DNA from 3 places in the Bradyrhizobium sp. ISRA464 genome. Region 1 is predicted to be linked to each of the others. Evidence: predicted binding sites of a transcription regulator. Region 1 holds the regulator's gene; each other region holds the start of a gene.
The links. The regulator LexA, encoded in region 1, represses DNA repair genes until DNA is damaged. The targets are predictions, from matches to a motif close to TGTTCNNNNTGTGTTCNG.
Positions count from the first base shown of each region.

Region 2: MTX19_RS37820 (ATP-dependent Clp protease adaptor ClpS) is a predicted target of LexA. The motif match lies at 2,068-2,085, and genes of this name have one in related genera.
Region 3: MTX19_RS07620 (ribonuclease T2) is a predicted target of LexA. The motif match lies at 2,800-2,817, and genes of this name have one in related genera.

Region 1 covers NZ_CP094526.1:3,950,253-3,955,654, forward strand. Annotated here, with positions in the region: gene MTX19_RS18585 (ComEC/Rec2 family competence protein) at 1-2,180, shown strand, start outside; gene MTX19_RS18590 (hypothetical protein) at 2,177-2,404, opposite strand; gene MTX19_RS18595 (hypothetical protein) at 2,555-2,983, opposite strand; gene lexA (transcriptional repressor LexA) at 3,283-3,987, opposite strand; gene glp (gephyrin-like molybdotransferase Glp) at 4,212-5,402, opposite strand, start outside.
Region 2 covers NZ_CP094526.1:8,163,991-8,169,392, forward strand. Annotated here, with positions in the region: gene MTX19_RS37815 (mechanosensitive ion channel domain-containing protein) at 1-1,788, opposite strand, end outside; gene MTX19_RS37820 (ATP-dependent Clp protease adaptor ClpS) at 2,114-3,847, shown strand; partial or broken gene MTX19_RS37825 (hypothetical protein) at 3,915-4,124, opposite strand; gene MTX19_RS37830 (Rrf2 family transcriptional regulator) at 4,196-4,660, shown strand; gene MTX19_RS37835 (class I SAM-dependent methyltransferase) at 4,647-5,402, shown strand, end outside.
Region 3 covers NZ_CP094526.1:1,619,300-1,624,701, forward strand. Annotated here, with positions in the region: gene MTX19_RS07605 (outer membrane protein) at 1-255, shown strand, start outside; gene MTX19_RS07610 (cold-shock protein) at 622-837, opposite strand; gene rlmJ (23S rRNA (adenine(2030)-N(6))-methyltransferase RlmJ) at 1,093-1,953, opposite strand; gene MTX19_RS07620 (ribonuclease T2) at 2,068-2,757, opposite strand; gene MTX19_RS07625 (hypothetical protein) at 2,901-3,365, opposite strand; gene MTX19_RS07630 (hypothetical protein) at 3,532-3,831, shown strand; gene MTX19_RS07635 (DUF3617 family protein) at 3,874-4,404, shown strand; gene MTX19_RS07640 (ATP-binding protein) at 4,570-5,402, opposite strand, start outside.

The DNA of each region.
Region 1 (5,402 bases):
GGCCGCCTTTCGTCGGGACATTGCGGCAGTGGGCCCGCGCCGAGGCCGGCGCCGGGCGGCTGTTGCCCTGGGTGCCTGTGGCGTTCGGCACCGGCATCGCGCTGTATTTCTCGGCCGAACACGAGCCGGTGCTGTGGGTCGCGGCGTCGGTCGCGATCGCACTGTGTGCTCTGGCGTTCCTGCTGCGGCGACAGCGGCTGTTTCCCGCGATCGTGATGGTGGCGGCGGTGGCTGCGGGCTTTGCCACCGCGACGTGGAGGACGGCGCACGTCGCGCACACCGTGCTGGCCCGGCCGATGTTCTCGGTAGCGCTGACCGGCTTCGTCGAGACCCGCGACATCCGCGAGAAGACCGACCGTTTCGTGCTGCGCGTCGTCTCGATGGAGAGCCCGCGCGACGCGACCAGGCTCGATCGCGTGCGGCTCTCGGTCAAGAAGGGCACCGCGCCCGAAGTCGGCAGCTTCGTCGCGTTGAAGGCGCGGCTGCTGCCGCCGCTCGGGCCGCAGCGCCCGGGCTCCTATGATTTCGGCCGTGACCTCTATTTCCAGGGCATCGGCGCCTCCGGCTTCGTGATGGGCGCCGTCAAGACGACGGAGCCGCCGGCGAGCGGCGGGTTCGCGCTGCGGTACGCCGCCTTCATGCAGGGCCTGCGCGACGCCATCGATGCGCGGATCCGCACCACGCTCGACGGCGACCAGCGCGCGATCGCGACTGCGCTGCTCACCGGCCGGCGCGATGCGATCACGACGCCGGTCAACGATGCGATGTTCATCTCGGGGCTTGGCCACCTGCTGTCGATCTCCGGCTACCACATGGCCGTCGTCGCGGGCGTGGTGTTCTTCGCGGTGCGTGCGCTGCTCGCGCTGTTCCCGGCGCTGACGGCGGGGGATCCGATCAAGAAATGGGCGGCCGCCGCAGCCCTCGTCGCCGCCGCCTTCTATCTCATGCTGTCGGGGGCCGAGGTTGCGACCCAGCGATCCTTTTTCATGACGGCGGTGGTGCTGATCGCTGTGATCGTCGATCGCCGCGCGATCACGTTCCGCACGCTGGCGGTGGCTGCGCTGATCGTGCTCGTGATCGCGCCGGAAGCGCTGGTGCATCCGAGCTTCCAGATGTCGTTCGCGGCTACCCTCGGGCTGGTGGCGCTGGTGCAGATCGGGATGCCGAGCCTGTTGGCCTCGCCTGATCACTCGGTGACGGCGCGGGTGGCGCTGTGGGGCGGGCGCGAGATCGCCATGCTGGTGTTGGCCTCGCTGGTGGCGGGGCTCGCCACGACGCCCTACGCCGCGTTCCACTTCCACCGCGTCACGCCCTACGGGCTGCTCGCCAATCTCGCGGCGATGCCGGTGGTGTCGGCGGTGGTGATGCCGGCGGGCCTGCTGGGGCTCGCCGCGATGCCGTTCGGGTTCGACGGCGTGTTCTGGGCGATCATGGGCGTTGGCATCGACTGGATGATCGTGGTGACGCAATGGGTCGCCGCCCCGCCGGGCGCGGTCGGGCGCATGGCGGCGTTCGGCACCGGGCCGCTGATCGTGGCGAGCGCCGGCCTCGTCCTGCTCGGGTTGTTGCGCACGCCGTTGCGCTGGTCGGGCGCGGCGCTGCTTGCGGTGGCGCTGATCTGGGCGGTGCGGGTGCCGCAGTCGGACGTGCTGGTCGCGGCCGACGGCCGCAATGTGGCGGTCCGCGGCGGCGACGGGCGGCTGCATCTGATGCGGAGCGGCAAGGACGCCTTCCTGATCAAGGAGTGGCTGGCGGCGGACGCCGACGCGCGGACGGCGGCCGACGCCTCGCTCGCGGACGGCGTCTCCTGCGACGAGAACGGCTGCGTGACCCAGGGCGCGGGCGGCATGCTCGTTTCGCTGGCGATGCGGCCCGCGGCGCTGGCCGACGATTGCGAGCGTGCGGCGCTGATCGTGACGGCACGGCCGGCGCCGCAGGGCTGCGCGGCCTCGGTGATCGATGCCGAACGGCTGCGGCGGCGCCACGGCGCGCTGGTGCTGCGCCGCACCCGCGATGGCTTTGCCGTCGATGCGGTCAGGCCCGGCGGGATCGACCGGCCATGGACGCCGGCGGTTCCCGGCGACACCGAGAGCGAGACCGCGCTGCGCCTGCCCGGCCGCGCGCCGCGCCCGGCGGTGGATGCGACCCCGGCGGAGGCCGATCTGCAGGGCGACGATTAGTGCTGATCGGGGAGGGGATGGGTCGGCAGGTCAAAGGCGCCGAGGTGATACTCGTCCGAGTCAGGATCGGCGTCGGGCTTCTTGACTAGGGTAAACGTCGCTTCGGGGAATTGCTGCCAGACCTTCAGGTCGTCAGCCGTCACGGTCAGCCAGCCGAACCGGAACATGTAGCGGCCCGGCTCCGTGACGCGTCCAGCCTTTTGCCATGTGACCTTGTCGACCACCGAGCACGTCCTTGTCCGTGAGCGATGATGCGCCAAGGCGCCGTCCGACGCAAATCCCCAGACGCGCCCCGGAACCCGAAGTCCGGGGTCGCTCGAAATCGGTTAGGTCACATGCCGCAGGTCCAAACTCATCCTGCGGCCATGATGCGCTCAACCCAAAAACAGCGACGCGAATGCAGAGGGCCGCCGCTCGACCACCTTCGGCTTCTCGACGACAGGCGGGTGAAGAGCGGGTAGCTGCAGTACGGTGACGTGCTGTCCTTCGACGAGCTGGGTCACCAGCACATGGCTGCCGTCGGGGAATTCGACCGCATCATGATGGCGATCGGGAACGTCGGGCTCGACTTCGTTGAACACGCCGACGCGGAAGCCGATCGTCTTGGTCCAGATCCAGCGGCTGTCGTAGCGCACGTTCTCGACGAACGCGAGCTCGGTGCCGGGAAGCATGCAGACCGCGACATTTGGATCGCTCTCCGAAGCAAAGCCGCGGGTTGACGTGCCGCGGAATGTCGTGGTGATCAGCGTCTCTCCGACAACGGCGGGGCGCGATGCCACGGCGTGCAGACTATAGTCACACATCGGATGGCTCCTCATTTCGAGATAGCGACCCGTGCCTCTCCTGAGGCGCAGGCCTCTACCAGAGTGGACGACAGCAAACGAGGTTCTTCCCGTTTCTGGGCGATTGTACGACTGGCTGCGGAAGGCTCCGATCACAAACGCGCTACAGCGTTCCGGTGGTATCGGGACGCGCCGGAGGCCCTCGCGCAGCGCAGTCTATAGGCAACGGCGTTGCGCGTCGCTCGTTCCCTCACAACATGTGTTCAACTGCACGAAGGCACGCCGCGCTGCACGCGGTCGCGGCTGGACATGCGACGCGGTCAGTATTTGCGATAGAGCCCGATCAGCTTGCCCTGGATCCGTACGCGGTTTGGCGGCAGGATGCGCACTTCATAGGCGGTATTGGCAGGCTCGAGCGCGATCGACGCGCCGCGGCGGCGGAAGCGCTTCAGCGTCGCTTCCTCCTCGTCGATCAGCGCCACCACGATGTCGCCGGTGTTGGCGGTGTCGTTGCGCTGGATCAGCGCCATGTCGCCGTCGAGGATGCCGGCGTCGACCATGGAGTCGCCGCGCACCTCCAGCGCATAATGTTCGCCGGCGCCGAGCATGTCCGGCGGCACGCTGATGGTGTGGCTGCGGGTCTGCAGCGCCTCGATCGGCGTACCGGCCGCGATCCGGCCCATGACAGGGACGGCGACCGGCCGGTTGCCGTCATCCTCGGCGATCTGCGGCGTGCTGGAGCGCTTGCCGAGCGTGCCCTCGATAACACTGGGGGTGAAGCCGCGGCGGCCGTTGCCGCCGCCGGCCGAGAGTTCGGGAAGCTTGATCACCTCGATGGCGCGGGCGCGGTTCGGCAGGCGGCGGATGAAGCCGCGCTCCTCCAGTGCTGTAATGAGGCGGTGGATACCGGACTTCGAGCGCAGGTCGAGCGCATCCTTCATCTCGTCGAAAGAGGGCGGGACGCCGGCCTCCTTCAGACGTTCATTGATGAAACGCAGAAGTTCGTACTGTTTGCGCGTGAGCATCTCGAGTATTCCCCCGGTTGATAGCGTCGTTCGATTCCGAGACCTTCAGGGAGCCTGACCTCGGGAGCGCGAGACTTGCGACACTCCTCAGTGCGCTCCCATTTGTAGACACCAGTACTCGAAACAAATCATGAACGGACACTATATGTTCGATATGTGTTCCGCAACCACTTAATTTCCGGTGAACGCAGCCGCTCGCGCCTGATCGGTGCGGTCGCAAAGCCTCACTCAGGCAGTGTCAGGATCTCGCACGCCTCGCCTTTGACGGCCGCCGGCGCGAACGGCGGACGGATCACAAGTGCCCGTGCCGCAGCAAGATTCCCCAACAGCGAGCTGTCCTGCTGGGTGACGGGTGTCGCGATCAGCTTGCCGTCGTCGCGCTCTTCGAGCCGCGCACGGAGATAGTCCTCGCGCTGATCGTTGGCGGCGAGGTCACGGCCAAGCAGGGCGCTGTCGCGGACATGATGAATCACTTTTCGGCCGCTCAGGGCGCGAATCAACGGCACCAGAAACAGGAAGGCGCAGACATAGGACGACACCGGATTTCCGGGCAGGCCGATCACCCGCATTGTTCCCAGCCGGCCATGCATCATCGGCTTGCCCGGCCGCATCGCGATCCGCCAGAACGCCATCCGGACGCCCTCCGCCTCCAGCGACTGCTTGACGAGATCATGATCGCCGACCGAGGCGCCGCCGGTGGTGATCAGGATGTCGGCGTCCGCCTCCCGCGCCTGGCGGATGCCGGCCGTGGTGGCCGCCACCGTATCGGCGGCGATGCCGAGGTCGACGGTCTCCGCGCCCTCCGCGCGGGCCAGGGCCCGCAGCGCGTAGCCGTTGGAATAGACAATCTGGCCGGGGCCGGGGCGGGAGCCCGGCATCACCAGCTCGTCGCCGGTCGCCAGCACCGCGACCTTCGGACGGCGGCGCACGGCGAGTTCCGGATAGTTCATGGCCGCGGCGAGCGAGAGCGCGCGGTCGGAGAGGCGGCTGCCGGCCGCAAGCAGCACGTCGCCCGCGTGGAAGTCGACGCCAGCGGAGCGGATGTGCCGTCCCTTCGCGGCGGCCTCGGTGATCGTGATGTGGTCGCCGTCAGCCTTGGTGTCTTCCTGGATAATGACGGCGTCCGCGCCGTCAGGGATCACGCCGCCGGTGAAGATCCGCACCGCTTCGCCCGCGCCGACCGTCCGCTCGAACGGGCGGCCGGCGGCGACTTCGCCAATCACCTTCAGCCTGGCCGACAGGTCGGACGCATCGGCCGCGCGCACCGCATAGCCGTCCATCGCCGACATGGCCTGCGGCGGCTGCGTGCGCCGCGCCGCGACGTCGCGCGCCAGCGTGCGGTGGTAGGCGGCATCGAGCGCGACCGTCTCCTCCGGCAGCGGTTCGGCGCCGGCGAGAATGGCTGACAGGGCATC
Region 2 (5,402 bases), 4.2 Mb from region 1:
GAGGTCCTGCACCAGCTTCTGCGAGCCGAAGCCGATCGCGATGCCGACGATGCCGGCGCCGGCCAGCAATGGCGCGACATTGACGCCGATCTCGCTCAGCGCGGTCAGCCCGACCACCGCGACGATCACGCACAGCAGCGCGGTGCGCAGCATCGGCTGGAAGGTGCGCAGGCGCGCCGCGCGGGCAAAGTGTCCCTCGCGCGACAGCGTATTGATCTGCCGGTCCATCAGCGCATTGGCCACCTCCCAGATCACGGCGGCGGCGAACGCGGCGATGCCGATCGTCACCAGCGCCGAGATCAGGCGGCTGCCGATCTGCCCGCCATAGAACCAGACGATGGCGTCGACACCCCAGACCTCGAGCAACGCCACGAAGCCGATGAAGGCGATCACCGCCGAGACGATCTTGCGCAGCAGCGGCAGATAGCGGTTGGCGCGCACCTCCAGCCCCGGGAAGCGCTGCAGCAGATCCGGACTGATGCGGAAGCCGCGATCGATCAGGCTCAGCACCACCATGGTGACTAGGCGCGTCACCAACAGCACCGCGATGGTGCCGACGAAATATTGCAGCAACAGCGAATAGCCGTTCTGGATGTTGAGCGCCCATACCGCCCACAGCGCGAGATCGAGCGCGATCGCGAGCACATGCCAGAGCCCGGCGACGCGGTTGCGGACCCGCGCCGCAAGCCCGACGCGGTCGGCCGGCGGGCGGATCGCATCCGCGACCTGCCGGCGGCACTGCAGGATGATCACGACGACGAAGAGATGCACGACCAGCATCACGAGCCGCAGCAGCGCGGCATAGCCGGCGCGATGCAGGCCGAGCAGTAGCGCGACATTGGCAAAGCAGACGCCGGAGACGCCGACGGCGACGATGCGCCGCGCCCAGATCTCGATATAGGCCGCGGTCTCTGCGCGGATGCGGAACAGACCGAACGGTCCCGCCAGCGCCCGCACCGCGCAGATCAGCGCGCGCGAGAACGCGTAGGCGTTGACGACGGCGAGGATCACCAGCCGCGTGGTCGACTGGTCGCCGATCTCGGTGCCGAGCAGCGCGGTGGCGACGCCGACGAACACGACCACCGGCAGCAATTCGAGCAAGAGGCGCCCGAGCACGACGGGCAGCCGGACCACCGATTGCCAGGCCCGCGCCAGGGTGAGCCGGCGGCGCTGCAGCTCGGGCTCAGGCGCAACGTCGGCGACCGACGACGGCGGATCGGCGACCGCGAGCGCCTGCGGCACGCGCGCCGTCTGCGGCAGCCGCGATTCCAGAAATGCCACCGGCCGCTTGATCAGGCGGAACACCACCCATTCGACGGCCAGCGCGCAGCCGAGCACCAGCGCAAGCTTCCAGGCGATGTCGATCAGGAGGCCATAGGCCGCCGGATCATTAGCGGTGCGCACGAACCAGTAATAGAACGCCGGGAAATGCGTCAGCGTCCGCGCAACGTCGGCCACCTCGCGCGACATGTCGGTGACCTGCTCCGACACCATCAGCAGGAGCTGCGCGCCGAGGCTGTCGGCGGTGAGCGGAATCGGGGAGTGCTCTTCCGGTGCGGGTTGCGCCGCCTGCGGCGAGGCATTGGCGATCGCGCGCAGCGTGTTGATGATCTCGCCGCGCTTCCTGTCGTCCTGCAGCGTTTCGAGGGCGCGCTTGGCCTGTTCCGGCGTCAGCGCATCGCCGGTATTGGCTTGCGGCGGCGCCGGCTTGGCGCCGGGCTGCGCGAGGGCAGGAGAAACGAACAGGGTGAGGACGAGAAGGATCGCAAAACGAAGTTTGTGCGACACGAGAGCCTCTTAAAATAAATTGCGCGACAGCAAATTCCTGGCTTGGAATCTGCCCCCGCGCTCGCGTCATGCCGATTTACTCCTTTTCGCCCCGATGATGTGTCGGAAGTTTGCTGGCGCGGCGGCGATCTCTTGGCATTTGCCGCAACATAATCGTCACAAGCGTTGAGCCGCGTTTACGCATGCAGGATGCGTTGTGGGCAAGCCGGCTGAATGGCTCACCACACGCCAGGGCTGAGGCAGGACAATCTTTCGCTTGACGCGCTGGAGCCACTATGATGTTCTTATTTTGTTCCTTTGTTTCCAATTGCGTCTTGGGGGTCTCATGCACGACGTCTTTGCCGACGACGGTCCGGTACAGCTCTTCATTCACGACGACGGCGAGACGCCGCTGGAATTCGTGCAGGACTTGTTGCGCACGGTGTTCGGGAAATCTCAACAGGAAGCCATCGCCTCCGCAGCCTTGATCGAGGCCAAGGGTGCTATTCCGTGCGGCCCCTATCCGGCCCCCGTCGCACGGGCAATGTTCAACAGCGCGAAGTGGTTGATCCGCTCGAACGGCCAGCCGTTGCTGATCACCACCGAGTCCGCCGACGCCAGCCGCCCCTGTGATCTCTGCGAAGCGCCGAGGGCCGTCACGGAGATTCTTCTCTCCGGTACGACCGCCTCCCTGTGCAGCGACTGCCTGCTCGCCGCACGCCGCAGCTCGGAAGAGTTGCCAGGCAACGAGTTTCGATACGCTTTCGTTGCGCTCGATTGGCATTTCGCCGGCGTGCCCCGCAACCTGATCGTGACACGGGCGCGACAGTTTCCAGGCCACATGCGCGCCGATGTTCAGGTCGCGATCGACAAGCTGCTCACGGATCCGATCCATTTCTTCGGCATCCATGAAGAATATCGCTACGAGACGATTGGATTTGCATCATTGATGAAAGACAGCCGCAACGCGCCGGCGATCGCACCACCGCAGTATCAAGACGTCGACATCGGCGAGCCTGAGCCGGTGAAGTGCCTCGTTAACGGTTTGTGGCTGTGCCGGTCCGGCGCGCTACGCTATGCGGTGCTGCTGACCTATCATCGTGAGTATGACCGCGAACCGGCCGTTCGGATCGAAATCGGATTGCCGGCGGGCGCTGCCGGCGATGCCTTCGTACAGCGCACTTTTGCCGAACTGGAAATTGCCGTGCATGCGGCCCGGTCCTATCGCGGCAAGATCCTCTCGCTGGAGGGCGGCTCTGATTACCGGGGACGTTCGCGCGGCGTGACCGTGCATCGCCTGCCGACGGTCGATCGCGACGCCGTGATCCTGCCGGACCGGACGCTGCGGCTGCTCGAGCGCAATGTGCTCGATTTCGTCGGAAGCCGCGAGCTGCTGCGCAAGCTTGGCCAATCGACCCGCAAGGGCATCCTGCTCTATGGCCCGCCCGGCACCGGCAAGACGCACACCATCCGCTACCTCGCCACCAATCTGCCCGGCCACACGACGCTGATCATCACCGCCGAGCAGGTCGGCCTGCTCGGCGCCTATATGAACCTTGCGCGCCTGCTGCAGCCGACCATGGTGGTGATCGAGGACGTCGATTTGATCGCACGCAGCCGCGAGGAGATGGGCGGGCCTTGCGAGGAATCGCTGCTCAACAAGCTGCTCAATGAGATGGACGGCTTGAAGGAGGATTGCGATATCCTGTTCGTGCTGACGACCAACCGGCCAGAAGAGCTGGAAAGCGCGCTCGCCGGCCGGCCCGGCCGCATCGACCAGGCGATCGAGGTACCGCTGCCCGACGAGATCGGACGCGACAAGCTGGTCCGGCTCTATGGCAAGGGCCTGCCGCTCGAACAGCCCGTCATCGACGACGCGGTGCGGCGCACGGAAGGCGTCAGCGCCGCCTTCATCAAGGAACTGATGCGCCGCCTCGCCCAAGCCAGCATCGCCCGCGACGGCGGCCAGAATATCACGTCGGCCGATATCGAGGGAGCGCTGAACGAGATGCTGTTCGACGGCGGCCACCTCAACGTCAAATTGCTCGGCGGCGCGCAGAGAATGAGTGCGTCGCGGTAGAGGCACAGCGCGTTCTCGGTACGCGTGTCTCGCAGACGCGACGCGGCAGGAATGCGTTGATCGCCGCTCAATCCCGCAGCGCCGGCGGCAGCAGCAGCTCGCGCTCGCCGGCCGCGACGCGCGCGAGTTCGGCGGAGGTTCGTGCCAGCACGCCCTCCCAGGCCTGCGGCTTGTCCTGGCGGAACATCCGCATGGTCGGATACCAGGGACTGTCCGCGCGGTCGCGCAGCCAGCGCCAATCGAGCGCGTAGGGGCACAAGAGCCAGACCGGACGGCCGAATCTCCGCGCGAGAACGATATCGGCGCCCGCCCTTGACACGGTTGCTATCATGTAACATGTAACGTTACATGAACCGCGATAGCCGTTTATCGAGCGTGCTGCACGGCCTCCTCCACATGATCGGGGCGGCCGAACCGGTGACGTCGGACCAGCTTGCCCAGGCGATGGCGACCAATCCGGTCGTCGTCCGCCGCGTCATGGCCGGGCTTCGCGAGCAAAGCCTTGTCCGCTCCGAGAAAGGTCATGGCGGCGGCTGGACGATGGCGCGCGATCCATCCGACATCACGCTCGCGGACATCTATCGCGCGGTCGGCGCGCCGACGATCATCGCCATGGGCCACCGCTCGGAAAAGCCCGGCTGCCTGGTCGAGCAGGCCGTCAACGATGCGCTCGGGGATACGTTTCGCGAGGTCGAAGGGATCTTCCTGACACGGCTCGGTGCCGTGACGCTCGAAGCGCTTGCCAAGGATTTCAACCGCCGACTCGCGAAACACCGGCAGTCACTCGAGGATCAGGTACATGCAGCACGGTGAGCAGACCGATCAACTGCCGTTCAACGATCCCGCGCGCTGGGACAAGATGGCTGCCATCTACGAGGCGCAATCGCAACCGTTCACCGCGCATTTCGCCGAAGCCGCGGTTGCGACGCTCGCGCTCGGCCCGTCGTCGAAAGTGCTCGACGTCGCGACCGGCACCGGCGTCGCGGCGCTGGCTGCCGCCCGCACCGGGGCGCAGGTCACCGCGATCGACTTTTCCGCCGGCATGGTCGAGCGGGTTCGCCTCCATGGCGTCGCGAATATCGAGGCGCGGCAGATGGACGGCCAGGCGCTCGATCTGCCGGATGCCGCGTTCGATGCCGTGACATCGGTGTTCGGCGTGATGCTGTTTGCAGACTGGCGCGCCGGGCTGCGCGAGATGGCCAGGGTGACGCGGCCGGGCGGATCGGCGGCAATCGCGGTCTGGAAAAGCCCGGACGGCGCCGCGGTGCATCTCATGGTGTCGCGGATCGTCCGGATGCTCTATCCGGATCTGGTCGGCCAATCGCCAGCGACAGGCCTGACCGCGCTGGCCGATTCCGATCGCCTTGCCGCGGCCGTCATCGCCGCCGGTTTCTCCGATCCGACGATCACGGAAGTCAGCCACGATTTCAGCCTCAATGTCGGAGATTATCAGGGGGCCGACCGCCTGTTCGAGTTCGGGCCGCAATGGCAGACGCTGAATGAGGAGCAGCGCGCGGCGGTCGTGCGCGAATTCGAAATGCAGGTCGAACGCGGA
Region 3 (5,402 bases), 2.3 Mb from region 1:
AACGTGATGTTCTACGGAACCGGTGGTCTCGCCTTCGGCGAGCTGCGCGGCGAGACGTTCGGCGTCTCGGAGACCCACACCAATGCGGGCTGGACTATCGGCGCCGGCGCCGAAATGGGCTTTGCTCCGCACTGGAGCGCCAAGGTCGAATACCTCTATGTCGATCTCGCCACCAGCAACTTCGCGCTCACCGGCGGCGCCGCGAACGGCTACAGCTTCAGCCTGGTCCGCGCCGGCATCAACTATCACTTCTGAGAACAAGAAGACGTCGACCACCAACTCCCGGCTGCGCCTTGCGCGGCCGGGTTTCTTTTTGTGCCGGCGGGACGTCGTGGAAGAGGACGGCATGCATGCGGGGAATCCGACGCAAGCATTCGGTCGGCCGCACGTTTCCAACTCTGCGGAGTCCGCACTCGGGCGGCCGCATCATGCAGGTGATCACGCAGCGAGCACGAGTCGTGTGCCCGGCAGGCAGTTCACACGCAACGCGTCATTCCGCTTTCGTCGTGAGTCCGGGATCACGACGCGATCGCATGCAATCGCGGCACGATCTCAGGTCTCTCGCTCGCGCATGATCCATTTCGGAAGCCAGGCTTCCGATTGTCCGGATCACGCGCGCACTCACGATGAAACCACCAGGTTGACCGCCTTGGGGCCTTTGCCCTTCTTGTCCGGCTCGACCTCGAATGTAATGCGCTGTCCTTCAGTCAGGTCCTTCAATCCCGCCCGCTCGACGGCTGTGATGTGAACGAACACATCGCGGCCGCCATCATCGGGCTTGATGAAGCCGTAGCCCCGCTCTCCGTTGAAGAACTTGACTGTCCCAGTCATGGCCATCGGGAAACTCCTCCCCCGTATTGCTCCACCGCTACGCACGCCGCGCAGCGGTTGACCGACATTCGCTTGTCGGAAGCTTGGCCACCTGAACAGGCCGGCGTCACGCCGCCGGTCTGCCTGGATTTATCTCGGCCTTGTCACTCCGCCGCAACCATTCGCGGAAGCGGAACGTAAAGCCAGTCGTAACAGCATGAGCATAATACGGTTCCGCGCAGATTGACTACGCTCAAATCGCACTTTTCGGTGGGCGCCGGATTAAGGTTTTGGCGTTTCAAGTCTGAAGCGGGCTGCACCGCCCTGGCCTAACGGCTTCTCGAGTTCGGGCAGGATGAGCTTCAGCTCGCTCGCCAGCGTCCACGGCGGATTCACCATCAAAAGCCCGGTGGAAACGAGGCCGCCGCCCGTTTCCTGCGGTGCTACGCTGAATTCCAAACGCAAGCACTTGCCGGCCGGTTTGCTTGTTGCGGCCGCCGCGGCCACGCTGTGCGCGAGGTCGTCTGTGGCCCTCCGGGATTTTACGGGGTACCACAAAAGATACGTGCCGGTCGGCCACTTTGCGAACGCTTCCGAGAACCCTTTTGCCAGCCGCTCGAACTCGTCCTTGGCCTCGAATGGCGGATCGATCACCACCAGGCCGCGCCGCTCGTTCGGCGGCACGAACGCAGGAAGCGCCGTCCAGCCATCGAGATCGACGACGCGGGCCTGCGTGTCGCGCCGCAACGCGTCGATCAGTTGCTTGCGTGCCGTTGGCTCGATCTCGCAGGCGGTGAGGCGATCCTGCGGTCGCAGCAGCGCGTGTGCGATCAAGGGTGAGCCGGGATAGGTTTTCAGCTCCGCCTTCGGATTGAACGCCCTGACGATGTCGAGATACGGCGTGACCAGCGGCTGCGCCTTGTCGGAGAAGCGCGCCTGCATCAGGCGCGCGATGCCGGTGAGCCATTCGCCGCCGCGCTGCGCTTCGCTCGACGTCAGATCGTACAGCCCGGCGCCGGCATGGGTGTCGATGACGCGGAACGCCGCCTGCTTCTCCTGCAAATAGGTAAGCATGCGCACCAGCACGATGTGCTTGATGACGTCGGCGAAGTTGCCGGCATGAAAGGCGTGACGGTAGTTCATGCGATAGCCGTTACCACGTCGTTGCGAGCACGGCGACATGTCCGCCGTCGCTCGCTGAGCACCGGCGGATGCGGGCGCCGCCGACGCTCGTCACAGTGGCGGGAATGCTAAGTCCTAGCCGCCACGCATCGGCGGCATCAGCACCTGGTCGCGGCGGCAGGCGCGGCGATCGATCTCTTCGCAGGAACGGAACTGGAGATCCTTGCTGAGGCAGATCCGCACCTCGCTGAGCCGCCTGCTGTCGCAGGTGACCGCGATCGCCGAGCTGCTGAGCCCCGGATTGACCTTGATGAATGCGGCTTCCAGATCGTCGGGCGAGATCGTCTTCGGCTCCGACAATTGCAGAAACTCCTCGGGGATCTTCACGGCGGCGCGCGCCTTGCGGATGGTCGCGAAATAGGCGCGCTCGCCGAGGCCCGAGCAGGTGCCGTGCTTGTCCCATTCGTTGTAGATCAGGCCGGGCGCCGGCATTAGGTCGAGCATCGAGCTCATGATGCCGCGGGCGAGCCGCGGCGAGGGCCGTTGGCAGTATTCCGGGAAACCGCGCTCATATTGCGGCCACAAGCCGTGCACCACAAAGGAGTACGGCCGTCCGCCGCACTGGGCCTGCGTGCCGCGGCCGTTGTTGCCGCGTTCGCTCGCCGCCTCGCAGAAGGATGGCGACCACGACAGCGACAGCACGTAAAAATCGAACTCACCCGGTGCGTTCTGTCGGCGATCCTGAGCCGACGCCGTGACCGTAGTGCATAGGACCAAGGCTGCAATTGAAACCAGAAATCGGGAAATTATGGCCAACCGATGCATCAAACGCTCCCTCACTCGACGGTTTAGAACCTAGCAGGCGACCAGAACATTTCAAGAACAAATGCGTCATCCGCCCGCGAGCGGACGGCTCGCGGACGCTGGCTCGTCAATCTGGTGGGGAAATCAGGGTCCTGGTGGGGAAATCAGGGTCGCGCGGCCCGGCAGGAGGGGTTGTAAGCCCAGTCGCGGTCGAGCCCGCTGACGCACCATTCGACACCCTGGTTGAAGCCGGCGAAGCCGCCGTCCTCGATGATCGAAAAGTGCACTTTGCGCATCTTGCCGTCGCTCAGCATCACGTTGCCGGAGCAATAACGGCGCGGGATATTGTCGGATTGCCAGGGACGGAAGGCGGTCTCATGGATCCGGTCGTAGCCGGTGATCACCAGCGGTGAATTCCAGAAGGTGGCTTCCTTCTCATGGAATTGCTCGCTGATGACGGGGAGGGCGCTCTCGCAGGGGGCGACGTTGCCGTCATAGCGCGGCCCGGACAGCCAGAAATTCAGCTCGAACGGGTTCGCAGCCTGCGCTGTCCCCCCGGAGGCTAGCAGGCCGAACACGAGCGCGGCACCAACACCGAGCTTTTTGGCTGACATGAACAGGTCGCGCATGGGAATCCACCCGATAATCCGATGTGGCGGACGGTGCCGTGAAGCCCCGACAAGGTCAAGTGCAGCGCGGCAACACCTGCGGAGAAGTCCACTTCGGCGAACCGCGCGTTCTTTTCACGACCGCCGGCGCGCTCTATGTTGGCTACAGGCGGAAATGGAGTCTCCGATGCGAAGGAAATTGGCCGCGTGCCTGGTTGCCGTTTGCGGGATGCTGGCCGTCGTGCCGGCGCGGGCCGATTGGCTGCAGCCGGTACCGCCGTTCAAGGGCAATGATACCGGCGGTATTATCGCCTACTCGCTGGCGATGCAGACCGATGCGCGGCTGCTCGCCGTCGATCACTGTGCCTCCTACGGCAAGGTGGTGAAATTCCTCTCCGTGCAGTCCTATCCGGGTGGCTACATCTCGTTTGCCTGCCGCTGGGTGCCCTACGGCTCCGCACATCGGCCGTTGCGTACGCGCTACTGAGCGCCGTCGAACCCTGCGATCGGTAACCGGGAGTCAATCGCTATGGCGCGACGTCTTGCTTTGCTTGGTTCGGCCGTTTGCCTGGTGTTGTCGGCCGGCGCTGCCAGCGCGGTCGATCTGCCGACCCGCAAGGCGGGCCTGTGGGAGATGAAGATGGTCAAGACCGGCTCGTCGATGCCGGAAATGACCATGCAGCATTGCACCGACGAGTCCACCGACAAGGAGATGAGCACGACGGCCGCGCCGATGGCGAAGCAGGTCTGCTCCAAGCAGGACATCCAGAAGACTGCCACCGGCTATGTCAGCGACAGCGTCTGCGGCGTCGCCGGTGTGACGGTGACCTCGCATGCCGAGATCGCCGGCGACTTCAACTCGGCCTATACCGTTAAAAGCACCTCGCACGTGGAGGGCGGCCCGTCCGGCGCGCGCGACAGCACGACGATGATCGAGGCGAAGTGGCTCGGCGCGTGCAAGAGCGACCAGAAGCCCGGCGACATGATCATGCCCGGCGGCATGAAGATGAACGTCAAGGACATGGAAAAGCTGAAGGGGCTCCTGCCCAAGCAGAAGTAGGGTGCCGCACTCAGCTGTTGCCGCGCGCCTGAATTTTATCTCCGTCATGCTGAGGAGCGCGCAAAGCGCGCGTCTCGAAGCACGCCGGCCCGGACGGTGGCCGTGCATCCTTCGAGGCTCGCAAGCGCTCGCACCTCAGGATGGCGGATCTGCCTCAGATACTCGCTACACCGGCACCCGCACGGCTGCTCGCAACCCGCCCATCGGACTTTCGCCGAGCATGATATCGCCGCCATGCGAGCGCGCGATGTCGCGCGCGATCGCAAGTCCAAGCCCGCTGCCGCCTTCGTCCTGGTTGCGGGCATCGTCGAGCCGCAGGAACGGCTTGAACACCTCTTCGCGCATGTTTGCCGGAATGCCGGGCCCGTCGTCGTCGACGGTCACGGTGAGATAGCGGTGGTCGCGATGGCCGGTGATCGAGATCGTGTTGGCATGGCGCGCCGCATTGGAGACGAGGTTGCCGAGGCAGCGCTTGAACGATGCCGGTTTCACCGTCACGACCGGCAGGCCGTGGAACGCTACCGTCGCGGTATGGCCATGGCGTTCGGCGTCGCTGCGCAACTCCTCCAGCGCCATCGCCATGTCGGTCGGCTGCGCGACCTCGCCGGAATCGCCACGGGCGAAGGCGAGATAGTCCTCCAGCATCATCGACATCTCGTCGACATCCTTGCGCATCGCCTCGATTTCGGGGCCTTCGCCGAGCAAGGCGAGCTCCAGCTTGAAGCGTGTCAGGATGGTGCGCAGGTCATGTGAGACGCCGGCCAGCATCGCGGTGCGTTGCTCGATCGAACGCTCGACGCGCGCCTTCATCTCGATAAACGCCTGCGCCGCGCGCCGCACCTCGCGCGCGCCGCGCGGCCGGAAATTCGGCGCCTCGCGGCCCTTGCCGAAGCTTTCGGCGGCATCGGCGAGTCTGAGGATCGGCTTGATCTGGTTGCGCAGGAACAGCACGGCGACGATCAAGAGGATGGTCGAGGTGCCGAGCATCCAGAAGATGA